Pueribacillus theae: one gene and its partner. The protein of the gene in region 1 binds, or shares a complex with, the protein of each later gene. Links are inferred from orthologs where the notes say so. Each region holds a gene or a part of one and is shown on either strand. Other genes may lie near its edges.

Region 1 (9,195 bases):
CTCCTTTTGCTCTCTCCGCTATTATCGATTTTTTCTTCGGACAAAGATAAAATCTTCGAATCGATAAAATTTGAGCAAGCGATTTCGGAAAATGTCTTTGAAAAAAAGATGAATCATAAGAAAAATGAAATACAAGCCACCCAAGATGCATATATTGAAGAACAAATGGCTGTCCAAATGAAAAACCAGGTGGAAGAGGAGCTGATGGAGCAATATGAGGTAAGTGTCGAAAAGATTCGCATCAATTTTAAAGAGAAAAGCGATCGAACCTATGAAAACATCCTCGGTTTACAAGTATTTCTTACGACTAACAAAGAAAATCAAGTAAAAAATGTAGAGCCCGTCGAGGTAGTAACAATTGGGGAAGAGCAATCATTTACATTAAAAGAACGAGGAAAAACAAATGAGATACGCAAGTTTCTTGCGAAGCAATGGGGGATTGATGAGGAGAAAGTTACTGTCGAAATGGCAGGAAGGGAAAGGGAAAAGTTGTGAAAAAGGAAGAATTGAAAAAAGCATTTCAAAAACTCATTGAACCAAAAGGAGAGAAAAGCAAAAAGCCATTTAACATATACTTCTATTTGCTCCTTGGGTTAGGTGTTGCCATTATGCTTTTAAGCAATATGACTTCGACTTTCCAAACAAAAAATGAACCAGAAATGAGCAATACAAATGCTGAAGAATCCGAGGAAAAAGATGCGTTTGCCAACCGCTCTTCCAACCCTTCCACAATTGTTGAATATGAAGAATATTATGAAAGGCAGGTCCGGGACATTTTATCAGATGTTATTGGAGTCTCGAACGTCTCTGTAAAAGTAAACATCGCTTCAACAGAAAAGAAACTCTACGAAAAAAACAGAAGAAACGAAAAGCAAGTAACAGAAGAAAGCGATCGTGAAGGAGGCACGAGAACGATAGAAAACAATTCAATGGATGAAGAAACGATTATCGTAAGAGACGGCGATAAAGATAAGCCAGTTATTATCGGAAGTGAAAAGCCGAAAGTAACCGGAGTCATCGTTGTTGCGCAAGGTGCCGAAAGCATGCAAGTAAAGCAGCAGATTATTGAAGCTGTCACACGATTTCTCCACGTCCCAAGTTATCAAGTTTCGGTTTTGCCGAAAAAAATAAAGGAGGAGTAACATTGGTATTGAAAAAACAAACAGCATGGCTTTTAACGATGTTAAGTTTAATTATTGTATTATCTGTCTACTATATCGTTTCGCCTGGTGAATCGCCTACAAATGTGGCGTACGTTGAAGATGAAGAGAAACAAACAAACAACGAAGCGAAAGATGCCAAAGAAGAACTTGAAACCTCAAACAAAGAAGCTGCTGAAGATCAAGCGGAAGTAACAACCATTTCAAGCGATGAAACATTTGCAGCGCTAAGAATTAAAATTAACGAAGCAAGAGAAAAGCAGCTGGCAGAGTATCAGGAAGTCGTTGCCTCAGGAGAAATTTCAGCAGAGATGAAAAGTGAAGCATTCAATAAAATGGAAAAATTAAACGACCAATCACAACAAATCACCGTATTGGAAACATTGTTAATGAATCAGCTAGGCTACGACGATGTGATTGTGAATCCAATCGATGGGGAAAATTTTAATATTATTGTTAAAGCAGACGAGGTATCAAAGAAAGAAGCGAATGATATTATGCGCAAAACGGTTGAACAGCTTGGAGAAGGCAATGTAAGCAATGTGACAGTTGAATATGCAAAGTGATGATCGATTAGAAGAGCCGAAGGTGGATTGCCATCGGCTCTTTTCGCTCGACAAATTTTTTTTAAGTAAACTATACTGTAATTAAGCGGTATGCTATAATTATTCAAGAATTTTTAAATTTTTTGTTTTTAATATGGAAGGAGTAAAGCAAATGTTTAAAGTACAAGAACTACGTGAACTCATTCGATTGGTCGATCAGTCATCAATCAATGAATTTACTTACGAAAACGAAGGAACGACAATCACATTGAAAAAAAATGCAGGAGCGGCAATTGTTCCTGAAGTTCAGCAAGCAGTAGAAAAAGTGGTACAAGCTCCTGCTGCGGAAGCGCTTCAACCGAAGGTTGAACAAAATACACAACCGGCGCCTGCGCCAAGCCCTGCAGCCGAAAAAGCAGAATCACAAGCTGAAAAAACGCAAGATCAAAGCAATTTACATAAAATCGAATCGCCAATGGTGGGAACTTTCTATGCGGCTTCCTCCCCTGATAAGCCTCCTTATGTAAAAGCCGGCGACAAAGTTGAAGAAGATACGATCGTTTGCATCGTCGAAGCCATGAAACTATTTAATGAAATTGAAGCAGAAGTAAAGGGCGAAATTGTTGAAGTTTTAGCTGAAAACGGCCAACTTGTTGAGTATGGACAACCACTATTTCTCGTTAAACCGGAATAAGGGGCGGCGAATATGAATATAAAAAAAGTTTTAATCGCAAACAGAGGAGAAATTGCTGTACGGATTATCCGTGCATGTAAAGAACTTGATATCGAGACTGTTGCCGTTTACTCAGAGGCTGATAAAGACGCCCTTCACGTTCGATTAGCAGACGAAGCATACTGCATTGGACCTACAGCAGCGAAAGACAGCTACTTAAACTTTACGAATATTATGAGCATCGCCACTCTAACTGGTGTTGACGCCATCCACCCGGGCTACGGTTTTTTAGCCGAAAATGCTGACTTCGCCGAAATATGCAAAGAATGCAACATTACGTTTATCGGCCCAAGCCCTGAAGCTATTACAAAAATGGGTACGAAAGATATTGCCCGCTCAACAATGAAAAAGGCAGGGGTACCGATTGTTCCGGGGTCGGAAGGCATCATCGGGAGCGTGGACGAAGGGCTTGAGATCGCGTCTAAAATTGGTTATCCTGTTATTATTAAAGCAACGGCTGGCGGGGGCGGAAAAGGTATCCGTATCGCACGTGACGAGAAAGAATTAGCCAACGGCATTAATATTACACAACAAGAAGCGGCAACTGCTTTTGGCAATCCAGGGGTCTACATCGAAAAATTTATTGAAGATTTCCGCCATGTTGAAATTCAAGTGCTTGCCGACAACTATGGAAATGTGATTCACTTAGGTGAACGTGACTGTTCCATTCAACGCCGCCTTCAAAAATTGGTTGAAGAAACGCCGTCGCCTGCAATTGATGAAAAGAAACGGCAAGAGATGGGAGAGGCCGCTGTTAAAGCAGCTGCAGCCGTTAATTACTCCGGTGCGGGGACAATTGAATTTATTTATGCTGCTGACGGAAATTTCTATTTTATGGAAATGAACACCCGCATCCAAGTTGAACATCCTGTAACAGAAATGGTTACCGGAGTCGATCTTATCAAGCAGCAGATTTATGTTGCGGCGGGTGAAAAATTATCGATCAAGCAGGATGATGTCACATTTAACGGCTGGTCGATGGAGTGCCGTATTAATGCGGAAGATCCGAACAAAAAATTCATGCCTTCACCTGGCAAAGTGGAGATGTATTTACCGCCGGGAGGATTGGGTGTAAGAGTCGATTCGGCTGTTTATCCCGGTTACGTCATTTCGCCATTTTATGATTCAATGGTTGCGAAACTTATTACTTACGGCGCGACGAGAGAAGAAGCAATCTCTCGGATGAAGCGTGCACTTGATGAATTTGTGATCGACGGAGTAAAAACGACGATTCCTTTTCACTTAAAACTTTTAAATCACGAAAAATTTGTTGAAGGTGATTTTAATACGAAGTTTCTTGAGCTGTATGATTTAAGTGATAAAGAAAACTAAGGGGTGAAAAAACTTGGTTGAAAGCCAAAGCTTTGAGATGAACAGTCAGACAGATGAACTTGGTAAGGTTGAGATTTCGCCTGAAGTTATTGAAGTAATCGCTGCGATTGCGGCATCAGATGTCGAAGGGGTTTCTTCAATGCGGGGAAACTTCGCAACCGGTGTTGCGGAAAAACTCGGCCGAAAATCGCACCGAAAAGGCGTCAAAGTTGATCTTACCGATCAGGGCATCATTCTCGATGTTTTTGTTGTGATTGAATATGGTTTTTCCATCCCATCTGTCGGTCAGGAAATTCAAACGAGCATCCGCCAGGAATTGCAAAACATGACAGCACTTGATGTAAAAGAAATTAACATCCATGTAGTAGGTATCCATTTTGAACAAAAAGATAACCTTATAAGTGATACTGAATATTAATGATAAAAATCAAAGGGGATCCCCTTTGATTTTTATCATTAATTGATTACTAAGTGGATGTTAAAAGGAGATAAAATATTGAAGAGAAGACAAGCCCGTGAAAAAGCAGTACAAGCTCTTTTTCAAATGCATTTGAATGAGACCGATATTAATGAAACAATGGATTATGTGTTGAATGACGAAGAAACCGATCCTTTTTTTGAACGGCTCGTTGAAGGAACAATCGCAAATCTAGATTCAATTGACAGTACGATCAAAAAACATTTAGAAAACTGGCGTTTTGACCGGATTGCAAATGTTGATCGCGCGATTTTACGTCTAGCTGTCTATGAATTGAAGTATGAGGAAGATATTCCTTCAAATGTTACGTTGAATGAAGCGGTCGAACTTGCCAAAACATTTGGCAGTGAGGAGTCCAAACGTTTTATCAATGGTGTTTTATCAAAAATTTTAGGGGGAGAACAATGACTGCACAATTGATTAGCGGAAAAGAACTGTCACAGAGAAAAAAAGAAGAGATGAAAAAAGCAGTTGAGGCATTAAAAGAAAAAGATGTCACGCCTGGTTTGGCAGTTATTATTGTTGGAACCGACCCGGCATCCCAAACCTATGTTAGAGGAAAACAAAAGGCCTGCCAGGAAGTCGGCATCCATTCGCTTCTCATTGAAATGCCTGAAGAAACATCAGAAGAAGAACTGCTTGCTAAAATCAGGGAACTTAATGCAGACGATACGATCGATGGGATCCTTGTTCAGCTTCCACTCCCAGCTCAAATCAATGAGCAGGCTGTTATCGACACCATATCACCTGAAAAAGATGTTGATGGCTTCCACCCGATTAGTATCGGACGTATGATGACAGGGCAAGAAACCTTTTTGCCATGCACACCACACGGGATTTTAGAAATGGTCAAGTCAGAACAAATTGAGATTGAAGGCAAGCATGTTGTTGTCGTTGGACGCAGCAATATTGTAGGAAAGCCTGTCGGGCAATTATTTTTAAACGAAAATGCGACCGTAACGTATTGCCACTCCCGTACAAGAAACCTAAAAGAAATCACAACACAAGCAGATATATTGATTGCGGCCGTCGGAAAAGCCCATCTCATTAACGGGGAGCATATTAAAGACGGTGCAACGGTAATCGACGTCGGCATTCATCGTTTAGAAAATGGGAAATTAACAGGGGACGTCAACTTTGAAGAAGCAAAGGAAAAAGCCGCATACATTACACCAGTTCCCGGCGGGGTGGGGCCAATGACGATTACAATGCTATTACATAATACGATCCTTTCCGCAAAAAGGTTTCGCCTGAATAAAGGCGAGTGACGTATATGGAGCAAGATCGTTATCTATCGATAACCGCGCTTACCCGCTATATAAAAAGACAGTTTGATCGCGATACTGTCTTGAACGATGTATGGGTTAGAGGGGAATTGTCCAATGTTAAACTGCATTCCAGAGGACATATGTATTTTACTTTGAAAGATGAACGATCAAGAATACAATCTGTTATGTTTTCCAGCCATAACAGCAAATTGGCGTTTCGGCCGGAAAATGGGATGAAGGTGCTGGTACGCGGCGAAGTGACAGTTTATGAGCCATATGGCCAATACCAGCTATATGCGAAAGAAATGCAGCCTGATGGGATCGGAAACTTATTTCTCGCTTTTGAAGAATTAAAGAAAAAGCTGGAGCGTGAAGGAATTTTTTCGAGTGAAAGAAAAAAGCCGCTTCCTGTTTTTCCGGTTGAAATCGGTGTTGTCACCTCAAAGACAGGTGCTGCGGTACGCGATATTTTCACAACGATAAAACGGCGTTATCCATTGGCGAGAATTACGCTTTTTCCTGTCTATGTACAAGGCGAATTGGCTTCCGAATCGATTGCAAAAGCGATTAAACAGGCGAATGAACTTCGCATGCACGATGTTCTCATTGTAGGTAGAGGTGGAGGTTCGATTGAAGATTTATGGCCCTTCAATGAAGAGATTGTAGCCAGAAGTATTTTTCATTCAGAAATTCCAATTATATCAGCTGTCGGGCACGAAACCGATGTGACGATTGCGGACTTTGCTGCGGATGTAAGAGCCGCTACCCCGACCGCAGCCGCGGAATTAGCGGTGCCGCACGTTTTAGAATTAAATGAGCGTGTGAACGAGCGGAAAGCGAGGCTAATACGAGCGATTGCCGCAAGGCTAGATGCCGAAAGAGAGAAGCTGGCCCGCTTGCAAAAATCGTATGCCTTCCGTTATCCTGCTCAATTAATACGGCAAAAGAATCAAGAGCTGGACCGTTTAATTGAACGTTTAACAAGAGAGGCAAAACTGCAGCTTAATCAAAAATATGAACAATGGAGAAACATAAATAAATCCATTCATCGCCATCACCCGGAAAAATTAATTATCCAAGGGAAAGAGAGACGCAAACAATTAACGAAAAGATTAGCTCGGGAAATGCAGCAATTGACCAATCGAAAAAAAATGCTTTATCAGCAAAGCATTTCAAAACTGGATGCGTTGAGCCCTTTGAAAGTGATGGATAGAGGGTACAGCCTTGTAACAAAGGATGACGTTGTTGTGAAGTCTGTATACGATGTGAATCCAGGTGACATGATCCAGGTCAATGTAAAAGATGGGTTGCTCGATTGCCATGTCTGGGGATTGGAGGAATCAAAAAATGAGCCATGATTTAGATACCGAAAAACAGCCATCATTTGAAGAAGAAATGGAAGAGCTTGAAACGATCGTTGAGCAGCTTGAAAATGGGGATGTTGCATTGGAAGAGGCCATTCATTTATTCCAAAAAGGTATGAAACTATCGAAAAGCTGCCATGATAAATTAAAAGCAGTAGAGGAAAAAATTGATCAAATGATCGACGAAGAAGGAGAAATTATGCCTTTTACAATTCAGGAGGAAGAATGACATTAACGAACTCACATATCATTCCTTATTTAAAACAGGCAAAAGCAAAGATTGATGAACAGCTTCGTATAGAAATTTCTAAATTAAACGGGCCGAAAGTGTTAATTGATGCGATGAATTACTCCCTTGAAGCGGGAGGAAAACGCTTAAGGCCGATCATGCTTCTCGCAACACTTGAAGCGTTTGGACAAAATAGTGAAAAAGGCATTCCGCTTGCCTGCGCGGTTGAAATGCTTCACACGTATTCGTTAATCCATGATGACTTGCCGGCTATGGATAATGACGATCTCCGAAGAGGAAAACCGACGAATCATAAGGTTTTCGGCGAAGCAAACGCGATTCTTGCAGGGGACGCTCTTTTGACATACAGCTTTGAAATGATCGCATCGCTTGACGATCCTGAAATTACAAGCCAGATGAAAGTAGAATTAATTAAACAATTGGCCCAAGCGGCAGGCGCGGAAGGAATGGTTGGCGGGCAGACAGAAGACTTGATTGCGGAGAATAACCCCAACCTGACAGTGGAAGAACTGGAACATATACACGTTAATAAAACAGGGAAATTATTTATCTATTCAGTGCTGGCCGGTGCAATTTTGGCCAGGGCAAATGAAGAGCAAATGAACCATTTGGAGCAGTTTGCATACCATCTTGGTATTGCTTTCCAAATACGGGATGACATTCTTGACATTGAAGGAGACGTCGAAAAAATCGGCAAGCCTGTCGGGAGTGATTTTGAAAATGAAAAAAGCACCTATCCAAGTCTTTTAACAGTTGATGGAGCAAAGAAAAAACTGAACGAGCATGTCGATAAAGCGATTAAATTTTTATATAAAGCGAATGTGAAGCATGAACAGCTCGAAACAATTTCAATGTATATCATTCATCGTGACAATTAATTGGTAATCGTGGTATAATATTATTACTTTATGGGGTGGTGCAGTATTCTAGTCAGCCTCCCATTTCTGAAGGCGGGCCTAAAAATCCGCTAAAGGGCACATCGATGAAGTTCCTTGTGGCGGCTTGAGGCGCCCAGCCTTGGGTCGATGCTGGGAGTTAAGGTTGCGGGGCGATCCACAAAGGCATGTGGGCGTTGACCCTGCTTCCGTGGAGGCCCATACTTGTAATATACGTCTTCGAAGCGTTTTATTACGGGATGGGGTATGAACCTGTTTTGTGGGGCAACCCGCTAACAGCGTAGCCTGCCTTGAGTGATGTTGAGGGGATTGCGGGTACCGATTTCCTAGAAACTGGACCGGTCGTTTCGGAAATTCGCTGTCGCATGAAATCAACATTGCAAAAGAGGCTAGGAAATGGTTCAGGGTTGTTGAGGAAAACTCCTAGACTGTTCGCATTTGACATTTAGAGGGGATTGCAGTACGGACTAAGTGGTAATCCAGTCCGGCGTTTGGCAACAGCGCTGATACCGCTTTAAAGGGAAACCGCCAAAGTGGCGACACTTCGGCAGCGGTATGGGAAAACCTACTGGACCTAAGCCGTAGTTTTTACCCTTTAAATGACTACTCCTTTTACATAATCATTCACTCGTTACTTACATAAAGGAGTAATTATGAAGCTTCCTTTTGACAAATCAATCAATTGGAGTGTAGCAATAGCCGTTATCACGTTCGTGTTAGCGGCTCTTTTTTCAATCATATCTACCGCCATGCTAAATGGAGTCTCTTGGGCTGCAGGCATGGTTATTGTTTTTTGTATCGTGTTAATCGGTATCATCTTTGATATTATTGGTGTAGCTGCAACTGCAGCAGCAGAAAAACCATTTCATGCGATGGCTTCGGAAAAAGTACACGGAGCGAAACAAGCGATTCTGATCTGCAGAAATGCTGATCGCGTTGCGAGCTTTTGCAATGACGTGATTGGAGATATATCGGGGATTGTAAGCGGAACCGCATCTGCCGTTGTCGTTATGCAGTTGGTGTTTCAATTTGGACAAGGAGACGGAACGATTTTCCATGCAATTGTCTCTGTCGTTTTTACAAGCATTGTAGCGGCGGCAACCGTCGGGGGAAAAGCGCTTGGCAAATCGTATGCGATTCTTCATTCAAAGAATGTTGTCTTTCAGGTT
Region 2 (9,328 bases), on another replicon or contig:
GTGACTGCTTATATTCCAGGAATCGGTCACAACTTGCAAGAGCACAGCGTTGTTTTGATTCGCGGCGGCCGTGTGAAAGACTTGCCGGGTGTACGTTACCATATCGTCCGTGGTGCCCTTGATACAGCGGGTGTAAACAACCGTATGCAAGGACGCTCCAAATACGGTACGAAAAAGCCAAAAGAATCGAAGTAATCGTTTATATAAATAAAAGTTTAAAAAAGGAGAACTGATTCACATCCTGTGAACCTCCGGACTTTTTAAACACACCTAAAAATATGTTGCATGAAAGGAGGAACATATATGCCTCGTAAAGGTCCCGTTGAACGCCGTGACGTATTGCCAGACCCAATATACAATTCAAAGCTCGTAACTCGTTTAATCAATCGCATTATGATTGACGGGAAGCGTGGAATTGCACAAAAGATTCTCTATAATTCTTTTGAAATTGTTAAAGAGCGTTCGAACCAAGACCCGATGGAAGTGTTTGAACAAGCAATCAAGAACATCATGCCAGTTCTTGAAGTGAAAGCCCGCCGTGTAGGTGGTGCGAACTATCAAGTGCCAGTTGAAGTTCGTCCTGAACGTAGAACTGCACTAGGCCTTCGTTGGCTTGTAAACTACGCTCGTCTCCGTAATGAAAAAACAATGGAAGAAAGACTTGCGAACGAAATCATGGATGCAGCGAACAACACAGGTGCTGCAGTGAAAAAGCGTGAAGACACTCATAAAATGGCAGAAGCAAACAAAGCATTTGCTCACTACCGCTGGTAATTAGTGCATGTTCAAATAGAAAGGGAGTTTTCGGCTATTTGAACAGCCTCAATATACTAAACAACTTACTTATCTCACATGAGAAAGGAGAAAAAAAGTATGTCTAGAGAATTCTCCTTAAATAATACACGAAATATCGGAATCATGGCTCACATTGATGCCGGTAAAACAACGACAACAGAACGTATTCTGTTCTACACTGGCCGTATTCACAAAATTGGTGAAACCCATGAGGGTGCCGCCCAAATGGACTGGATGGAGCAGGAGCAGGAACGCGGTATTACCATCACTTCTGCAGCGACAACCGCCCAATGGAAAGGCCACCGCATCAACATTATTGATACGCCTGGACACGTAGACTTTACGGTGGAAGTTGAACGTTCTCTTCGTGTATTGGATGGAGCAGTAGCCGTACTTGATGCCCAATCAGGTGTTGAGCCTCAAACAGAAACAGTTTGGCGGCAAGCGACTACTTATGGTGTACCGAGAATTGTTTTTGTTAACAAAATGGATAAAATCGGTGCAGATTTCTTAAATGCTGTACAAACGCTTCATGATCGTCTTGAAGCAAATGCCCATCCGATTCAGCTTCCAATCGGAGCTGAAGATCAATTTGAAGGCATGATTGATCTTATTGAGATGAAAGCTTACTTTTATGAAGATGATCTTGGAACCCGTACAGATGCACGCGAAATTCCTGATGATATGAAGGAATTAGCTGAAGAACACCGCGGAAAGCTCATTGAAGCGGTAGCTGAATTAGACGAAGATTTAATGATGAAATATCTTGAAGGCGAAGAAATTACGAATGAAGAACTTAAAGCAGCGATTCGCCAAGCGACCCTGAATGTTGAATTTTATCCAGTATTATGCGGCTCAGCGTTTAAAAATAAAGGGATTCAGCTTGTACTCGATGCTGTTCTCGACTATTTGCCAGCTCCAACGGACATTCCAGCTATCAAAGGAACTGTGCCTAATACTGAGGAAGAAGTAGAGAGAGAGTCAAGTGATGACGCACCTTTCTCCGCTTTAGCGTTTAAAGTAATGACCGATCCATTCGTTGGTAAGCTAACATTCTTCCGTGTCTATTCCGGAACGGTAAATTCAGGATCGTATGTCTTGAACTCAACAAAAGGAAAACGTGAACGAATAGGCCGCATTTTACAAATGCACGCAAATTCCCGCGAGGAAATTTCTACCGTTTACGCAGGGGATATTGCTGCTGGGGTTGGCTTAAAAGATACGGGAACCGGTGACACGCTTTGTGATGACAAACACCCTGTCATCCTTGAATCAATGGAATTCCCTGAGCCAGTTATCTCTGTCGCAATCGAACCAAAAACGAAAAACGACCAAGATAAAATGGGGATTGCTCTTGCAAAACTTGCTGAAGAAGATCCAACGTTCAAAACGGAAACAAATGAGGAAACGGGACAAACGGTTATCTCTGGAATGGGTGAGCTTCATCTCGATGTTATCGTTGACCGATTAAAACGCGAGTTTAAAGTTGAAGCAAACGTCGGAGCTCCTCAAGTTGCCTATCGTGAAACCATTCGTAAAGCCGGGCAATGTGAAGGTAAATTCATTCGCCAATCTGGCGGGCGTGGCCAATACGGACACGTATGGATTGAATTTGAACCGCTTGAAGAAGGCGCAGGGTTTGAATTTGAGAACGCCATTGTCGGTGGGGTTGTTCCCCGGGAATATGTGCCGGCTGTTGAAGCGGGCCTCAAAGATGCGCTTGAGAATGGCCTATTGGCAGGCTACCCAGTGATTGACATTAAGGCGAAGCTTTATGATGGCTCTTACCACGACGTTGACTCAAGTGAAATGGCGTTTAAGATTGCCGCCTCAATGGCGCTCCGGAAAGCAAAAGAAATTTGTAATCCAGTCCTTCTTGAGCCAATCGTAAAAGTTGAAGTCGTTGTGCCTGAAGAGTACATGGGTGACATTATGGGCGACATCACAAGCCGGAGAGGACGAGTCGAAGGCATGACTGCCCGGGGGAACGCACAGGTGATCAATGCATTCGTGCCGCTCTCGGAAATGTTTGGCTATGCAACATCGCTTCGTTCTAATACACAAGGCCGTGGAGTATACTCTATGCACTTTGACCATTATGAAGAAGTTCCGAAATCGATTGCTGAAGACATTATTAAAAAAGCGACAGGTGAATGATCAACTTGTCACTATTGTTTAAAGTTTCCATTTGCTATAATCGAGGATAGACGCCTGTCGTCTATTCGATTAACTTACTTAAAAAATTATTTTTCTTAATTAAGGAGGAAAAAATAGAAATGGCTAAAGAAAAATTTGACCGTTCTAAACCACACGTAAACATTGGTACGATTGGACACGTTGACCATGGTAAAACAACGTTGACTGCTGCGATCACAACTGTTCTTCACAGCAAATACGGCAGTGGTACAGCAATGGCTTACGATCAAATCGACGGTGCACCTGAAGAACGTGAGCGCGGAATTACAATCGCGACTTCCCACGTTGAATACGAAACTGAAAACCGCCACTATGCTCACGTGGACTGCCCAGGACACGCTGACTATGTAAAAAACATGATCACAGGTGCAGCGCAAATGGATGGAGCCATCCTTGTTGTATCTGCAGCTGACGGCCCAATGCCTCAAACTCGTGAACACATTCTGCTTTCTCGTAATGTAGGTGTTCCTTATATTGTCGTTTTCTTGAACAAATGTGATATGGTAGACGACGAAGAGCTGCTAGAACTCGTTGAAATGGAAGTTCGTGATCTTTTAAGCGAATACGAATTCCCTGGTGATGACGTACCAGTCATTAAAGGTTCCGCTTTAAAAGCGCTTGAAGGCGAAGGTGACTGGCCTGAAAGAATCTTTGAATTAATGGATGCAGTTGACGAGTATATTCCAACTCCTGAGCGTGACGTAGATAAACCGTTCATGATGCCTGTTGAGGACGTGTTCTCAATTACTGGACGTGGTACAGTTGCGACTGGCCGTGTGGAACGCGGACAAGTAAAAGTTGGAGATGAAGTTGAAATTCTTGGTTTGGTTGAAGAACCTAAGAAAACAACAGTTACAGGTGTTGAGATGTTCCGTAAACTTCTCGACTACGCTGAAGCTGGGGACAACATTGGTGCTCTTCTTCGTGGTGTTTCCCGTGAAGAAGTTCAACGTGGCCAAGTGTTAATTAAGCCTGGTACAGTGAAGGCTCATACTAAATTTAAAGCTGAAGTTTACGTTCTTTCGAAAGAAGAAGGCGGAAGACATACACCTTTCTTTTCAAACTACCGCCCCCAATTTTACTTCCGTACGACTGACGTAACTGGAACAATTTCACTTCCAGAAGGCGTTGAAATGGTAATGCCTGGCGATAACGTTGAAATGACTGTAGAATTAATTGCTCCAATCGCAATTGAAGACGGAACAAGATTCTCTGTCCGTGAAGGTGGACGTACTGTCGGTTCTGGAGTAGTAACAGAAGTTATCGAATAAGAAGTTAAATCTATGAGCTCTCTTTATATGGGGGGCTCAGTTTTTTTTTTTTTGCGCATTTCTCACAAACACTTAAAAAATCTTGCAATCAACTGTTGGAGTCTCTATAATAGGTAAAGTGTGGCCAAAAACAAGAAAAACGTTGGCGCCACTTGCATTCGCCGCATTATTTCTATATAATGTTGAATGTTAGTCATTGATTGCAGCGATGAAGTGAAAGGTTGCTGACACACCCGGCCCCTTTGCCATGGCCCGTGTGCAGGAAATTTTCGCGGAGAACTGTCTATTATGCGCTGATGGAAAAGCCGCAAAAGCTAGTGAACGTTAAGCTGTACTCATCAATAACTAACTTCTGTAAGGCTTTTTGAACAAGCGCTAAAAAAAATGGGCGATGAAGGAGGGAAAATAATGGCAAAGCAAAAAATTCGCATTCGGTTAAAAGCGTACGACCACAGAATTTTGGATCAATCAGCTGAAAAAATTGTTGAAACTGCGAAACGTTCAGGTGCGAAGGTTTCGGGTCCAATCCCGTTGCCAACTGAAAAATCGGTTTATACAATTTTGCGCGCAGTACACAAATACAAAGATTCACGTGAACAATTTGAAATGCGTACTCATAAACGTTTGATTGACATTATCGAACCAACACCACAAACGGTTGATTCGCTTATGCGTTTAGACTTGCCTTCTGGCGTTGATATCGAGATCAAATTGTAAGGACGGAACATTAGGAGGTGGAAAAACAATGAGTAAAGGAATCTTAGGAAGAAAAATTGGCATGACGCAAGTTTTTAAGGAAAACGGCGACGTTGTTCCTGTAACAGTGATTGAAGCATTGCCAAACGTTGTCCTTCAAAAGAAGACAGCCGAAACGGACGGCTATGAAGCAATTCAAATCGGTGTCGAAGACAAAAAAGAACAACGTGCGTCAAAACCAGAAAAAGGCCATGCTGCTAAAGCAAATACAGCACCTAAGCGCTTCGTAAAAGAAATTCGTGGGGTAGACACTTCCGAATATGAAGTTGGCCAAGAAGTGAAAGTAGATATTTTTAGCGAAGGTGAACAAGTAGACGTAACTGGAACTTCCAAAGGGAAAGGTTTCCAAGGTGTGATTAAACGGCACAACCAATCACGCGGACCAATGAGCCATGGTTCACGCTATCATAGAGGCCCGGGCTCAATGGGAGCAGTTGATCCGGCCCGTGTTTTTAAAGGAAAAGCACTGCCAGGACGAATGGGCGGTGAAAGGACGACGTTGCAAAACTTAGAAATCGTCAAAGTGGATGCTGAACGCAACTTACTTTTAATCAAAGGCAACGTGCCAGGCCCTAAAAAAAGCTATGTGACAATTCAAGCTGCACTTAAAGCAGCAAAAGCCAAGTAAGAAAGGAGGATTATCCGATGCCTAAAGTAGAACTTTTAAATCAAGAGGGCTCAAAAGTAGGTGATCTCGAGCTTTCTGATCACATTTTTGGAATTGAGCCAAACAATCATGTTCTTTTTGATGTCATCGTTATGCAGCAGGCAGCACAACGACAAGGTACGCATGCAACGAAGAACCGCTCTGCTGTTCGAGGAGGAGGCCGCAAGCCTTGGCGGCAAAAAGGAACTGGCCGTGCACGCCAAGGTTCCATTCGCTCGCCGCAATGGGTAGGTGGAGGCGTTGTATTTGGTCCAACACCGAGAAGCTACAGCTACAAAATTCCTAAAAAGGTTCGTAGATTAGCGTTGAAATCAGCTTTCTCAACAAAAGTGAAAGAAGAAAACTTTATCGTTGTTGATCAGCTTTCTATGGAAGCGCCAAAAACAAAAGATTTGGCAGCGATTCTATCGAACTTAAAAGCTAACGAAAAGGCGTTAATCGTGACAAATGATCACAACGAAACCGTTGAATTATCTGCACGCAATATTCCTGGAGTGAGTGTAACAACAGCAGCGGATGTAAGAGTGCTTGACATCGTCAACCATGACAAACTCATTATGACGAAGGACGCAGCTGAAAAGGTAGAGGAGGTGCTAGCGTAATGGACGCACGTGATGTTATTAAGCGCCCCGTTATTACAGAACGTTCCACTGAAACCTTGGGCGACAAAAAATATACATTTGAAGTTGACCCGCGCGCAAACAAAACGGAAATCAAAAGCGCCATTGAAACGATTTTTGGTGTGAAAGTTCAAAAGGTAAACACAATGAATTACAAAGGGAAATTTAGACGCTTTGGACGCCACTCGGGATATAAGCCAAACCGCAAAAAAGCGATTGTACAATTGACACCTGAAAGCAAAGAGCTAGACTTCTTTGAAGGTGTTTAATAGAACGACGTGAAGGAGGGAAAAAAATGGCGATCAAAAAATATAAACCAACAACAAATGCACGCCGCGGAATGACTGGTTCAGACTTCAGTGAAATTACAACAGACAAACCTGAAAAGTCACTTCTAGCACCATTAAATAGAAAATCTGGCCGAAACAATCAAGGCCGTATTACAGTGCGCCATCAAGGTGGCGGCCATAAGAAGAAATACCGCATTATCGATTTCAAACGAAACAAAGATGGAATACCAGGGCGCGTTGCTACGATCGAATATGATCCAAACCGCACTGCAAACATCGCACTTATTCATTATGCTGATGGAGAAAAACGTTACATCCTTGCTCCAAAAGGATTGCAGGTTGGAATGGAGATTATGTCAGGCCCTGAAGCAGACATCAAACTTGGCAACGCATTGCCACTCCAAAATATTCCTGTCGGCCAAACCATCCACAACATTGAGTTAAAACCTGGCCGAGGCGGCCAATTAGTCCGTTCTGCAGGTGCAGAGGCCCAGCTTCTCGGAAAAGAAGGAAAATACGTGCTTGTAAGACTTTCTTCCGGTGAAACGAGAATGGTATTAGCCACTTGCCGCGCAACAATTGGCCAAGTTGGCAACGTTGAACATGAGCTTATTAATGTCGGGAAAGCAGGACGTTCCCGCTGGCTTGGAAAACGCCCGACAGTTCGTGGTTCTGTTATGAACCCTGTTGATCACCCGCATGGTGGCGGTGAAGGAAGAGCGCCAATCGGACGCAAATCTCCTGTTAGCCCATGGGGTAAACCAACACTTGGCTACAAAACACGTAAGAAAAACAAACCATCTGATCAATACATTGTGCGCCGCCGTAAAAAATAAAAGGGTTGACCTACGGTTCAAAGGGACCGTAGCGCAATCGCGAAGGGAGGAACAAATGTGGGTCGCAGTTTGAAAAAAGGACCATTCGTAGACGATCATTTAATGAAAAAAGTTGAAGCTCTTAATGAAAAGAACGAGAAAAAAGTGATCAAAACTTGGTCACGCCGTTCAACGATTTTTCCTGAATTCATCGGACATACACTCGCTGTATATGACGGGAGAAAACATGTACCTATTTACATTTCCGAGGACATGGTTGGCCACAAATTAGGCGAATTTGCACCAACTCGTACGTACAGAGGCCATGCTGCCGATGACAAAAAAACAAGACGTTAAGTTGAGAGGAGGTTTCATCAATGCAAGCGAAAGCGACTGCAAAACAAGTACGCATTGCTCCTCGCAAAGCCCGCCTCGTAATCGATTTAATTCGCGGGAAAGAGGTCGGTGAAGCAATTGCGATTTTACGACACACACCGAAAGCGGCTTCTCCAATCGTAGAGAAACTATTGAATTCAGCGATTGCAAATGCTGAGCATAACTATGAAATGGAAGCAAACAACCTTTATATAAGCGAAGCTTACGTTGACGAAGGCGTTACGCTAAAACGTTTCCGTCCAAGGGCACAAGGCCGCGCAAGCCGTATCAATAAAAGAACGAGCCACATTACGGTCGTAGTTTCAGAAAAGAAGGAGGGATAATGCGTGGGTCAAAAAGTTAACCCAGTAGGGCTCAGAATTGGTGTCATCCGTGACTGGGATTCAAAATGGTATGCGGATAAAGATTATGCAAAGCTTCTTCATGAAGACATCAAAATTCGTGAATACATTGAAAAGCGCTTAAAAGATGCAGCAGTTGCGGGCATCGAAATTGAACGGGCTGCAAACCGTGTAAATATTACGATTAAAACGGCAAAGCCTGGCATGGTCATCGGTAAAGGTGGTTCTGAAGTCGAATCACTTCGAAAAGCTTTAAACGAACTGACAGGCAAAAAGGTTCACGTGAACATTTTTGAAGTCAAAACGCCTGATATCAATGCGAAACTAGTCGCTGAAAATATCGCGACTCAATTGGAAAACCGTGTTGCATTTCGCCGTGCAATGAAACAAGCAATCCAACGTGCAGTACGTGCGGGAGCAAAAGGAATCAAAACAGAAGTTTCCGGCCGTTTAAACGGAGCAGATATCGCTCGCTCGGAATCGTATAGCGAAGGAACAGTGCCACTTCACACATTGCGTGCAGATATTGACTATGGCACGGCTGAAGCGGATACGACTTACGGTAAACTAGGAGTGAAAATCTGGATTTATCGTGGCGAAGTCCTTCCGACAAAGGATGCGAAACAAGAGGAAGGAGGAAAATAATTATGTTAATGCCAAAACGTGTAAAACACCGTAAAGAGCATCGCGGAAAAATGAAAGGCAATGCAAAAGGTGGGACAGAAATAAGTTTTGGAGAATACGGATTGCAGGCAACAGAATCAGCCTGGATTACAAACCGCCAAATTGAAGCAGCAAGGATTGCCATGACACGTTACATGAAACGTGGCGGTAAAGTATGGATCAAAATTTTCCCATCAAAACCATACACAGCGAAGCCTTTAGAAGTTCGGATGGGTTCAGGTAAAGGTGCGCCGGAAGGCTGGGTAGCGGTTGTAAAGCCAGGGAAAATCATGTTTGAAATTGCAGGTGTTTCCGAAGAAGTCGCTCGTGAAGCATTGCGTCTAGCCTCTCATAAACTTCCGATCAAAACGAAATTTGTAAAACGAGAAGAAATGGGTGGTGACTCAAATGAAAACTAAAGAAATTCGTGAATTGACGACTGCTGAAATTGAACAGCAAATTAAAACGTTGAAAGAAGAATTGTTTAACTTGCGTTTTCAACTAGCAACTGGTCAATT

Evidence for each region.
Region 2: the proteins of nusB (region 1) and rpsJ are in contact, whole or in part, in a solved structure (PDB 3D3B), measured with the Escherichia coli proteins. The link is inferred for Pueribacillus theae from one-to-one orthologs.

What each region holds. Positions count from the first base shown.
Region 1 is NZ_QCZG01000002.1:86,982-96,176, reverse strand. The notes cover bases 3,210-5,961. They hold nusB (transcription antitermination factor NusB), read left to right. Parts: upstream 3,210-4,266; coding sequence 4,267-4,656; downstream 4,657-5,961. Other genes in these bases: xseA (exodeoxyribonuclease VII large subunit), read left to right, coding at 5,522-5,961; folD (bifunctional methylenetetrahydrofolate dehydrogenase/methenyltetrahydrofolate cyclohydrolase FolD), read left to right, coding at 4,653-5,516; DCC39_RS01830 (Asp23/Gls24 family envelope stress response protein), read left to right, coding at 3,784-4,188; accC (acetyl-CoA carboxylase biotin carboxylase subunit), read left to right, coding at 3,210-3,770. Also shown: spoIIIAF (stage III sporulation protein AF), read left to right, coding at 1-495; spoIIIAG (stage III sporulation protein AG), read left to right, coding at 492-1,142; DCC39_RS01845 (SpoIIIAH-like family protein), read left to right, coding at 1,145-1,726; accB (acetyl-CoA carboxylase biotin carboxyl carrier protein), read left to right, coding at 1,878-2,399; more of accC, read left to right, coding at 2,412-3,209; more of xseA, read left to right, coding at 5,962-6,874; DCC39_RS01810 (exodeoxyribonuclease VII small subunit), read left to right, coding at 6,864-7,109; DCC39_RS01805 (polyprenyl synthetase family protein), read left to right, coding at 7,106-8,008; DCC39_RS01800 (hypothetical protein), read left to right, coding at 8,680-9,195. UniProt on the Escherichia coli protein: Part of the processive rRNA transcription and antitermination complex (rrnTAC). The complex forms an RNA-chaperone ring around the RNA exit tunnel of RNA polymerase (RNAP).
Region 2 is NZ_QCZG01000004.1:86,305-95,632, reverse strand. Bases 3,440-6,324 are described here. They hold rpsJ (30S ribosomal protein S10), read left to right. Parts: upstream 3,440-4,670; coding sequence 4,671-4,979; downstream 4,980-6,324. Other genes in these bases: rplW (50S ribosomal protein L23), read left to right, coding at 6,287-6,324; rplD (50S ribosomal protein L4), read left to right, coding at 5,664-6,287; rplC (50S ribosomal protein L3), read left to right, coding at 5,008-5,646; tuf (elongation factor Tu), read left to right, coding at 3,440-4,262. Outside these bases: rpsL (30S ribosomal protein S12), read left to right, coding at 1-195; rpsG (30S ribosomal protein S7), read left to right, coding at 304-774; fusA (elongation factor G), read left to right, coding at 874-2,952; more of tuf, read left to right, coding at 3,072-3,439; more of rplW, read left to right, coding at 6,325-6,574; rplB (50S ribosomal protein L2), read left to right, coding at 6,601-7,431; rpsS (30S ribosomal protein S19), read left to right, coding at 7,489-7,767; rplV (50S ribosomal protein L22), read left to right, coding at 7,788-8,129; rpsC (30S ribosomal protein S3), read left to right, coding at 8,133-8,792; rplP (50S ribosomal protein L16), read left to right, coding at 8,795-9,229; rpmC (50S ribosomal protein L29), read left to right, coding at 9,219-9,328. UniProt on the Escherichia coli protein: Involved in the binding of tRNA to the ribosomes. Part of the processive rRNA transcription and antitermination complex (rrnTAC). The complex forms an RNA-chaperone ring around the RNA exit tunnel of RNA polymerase (RNAP).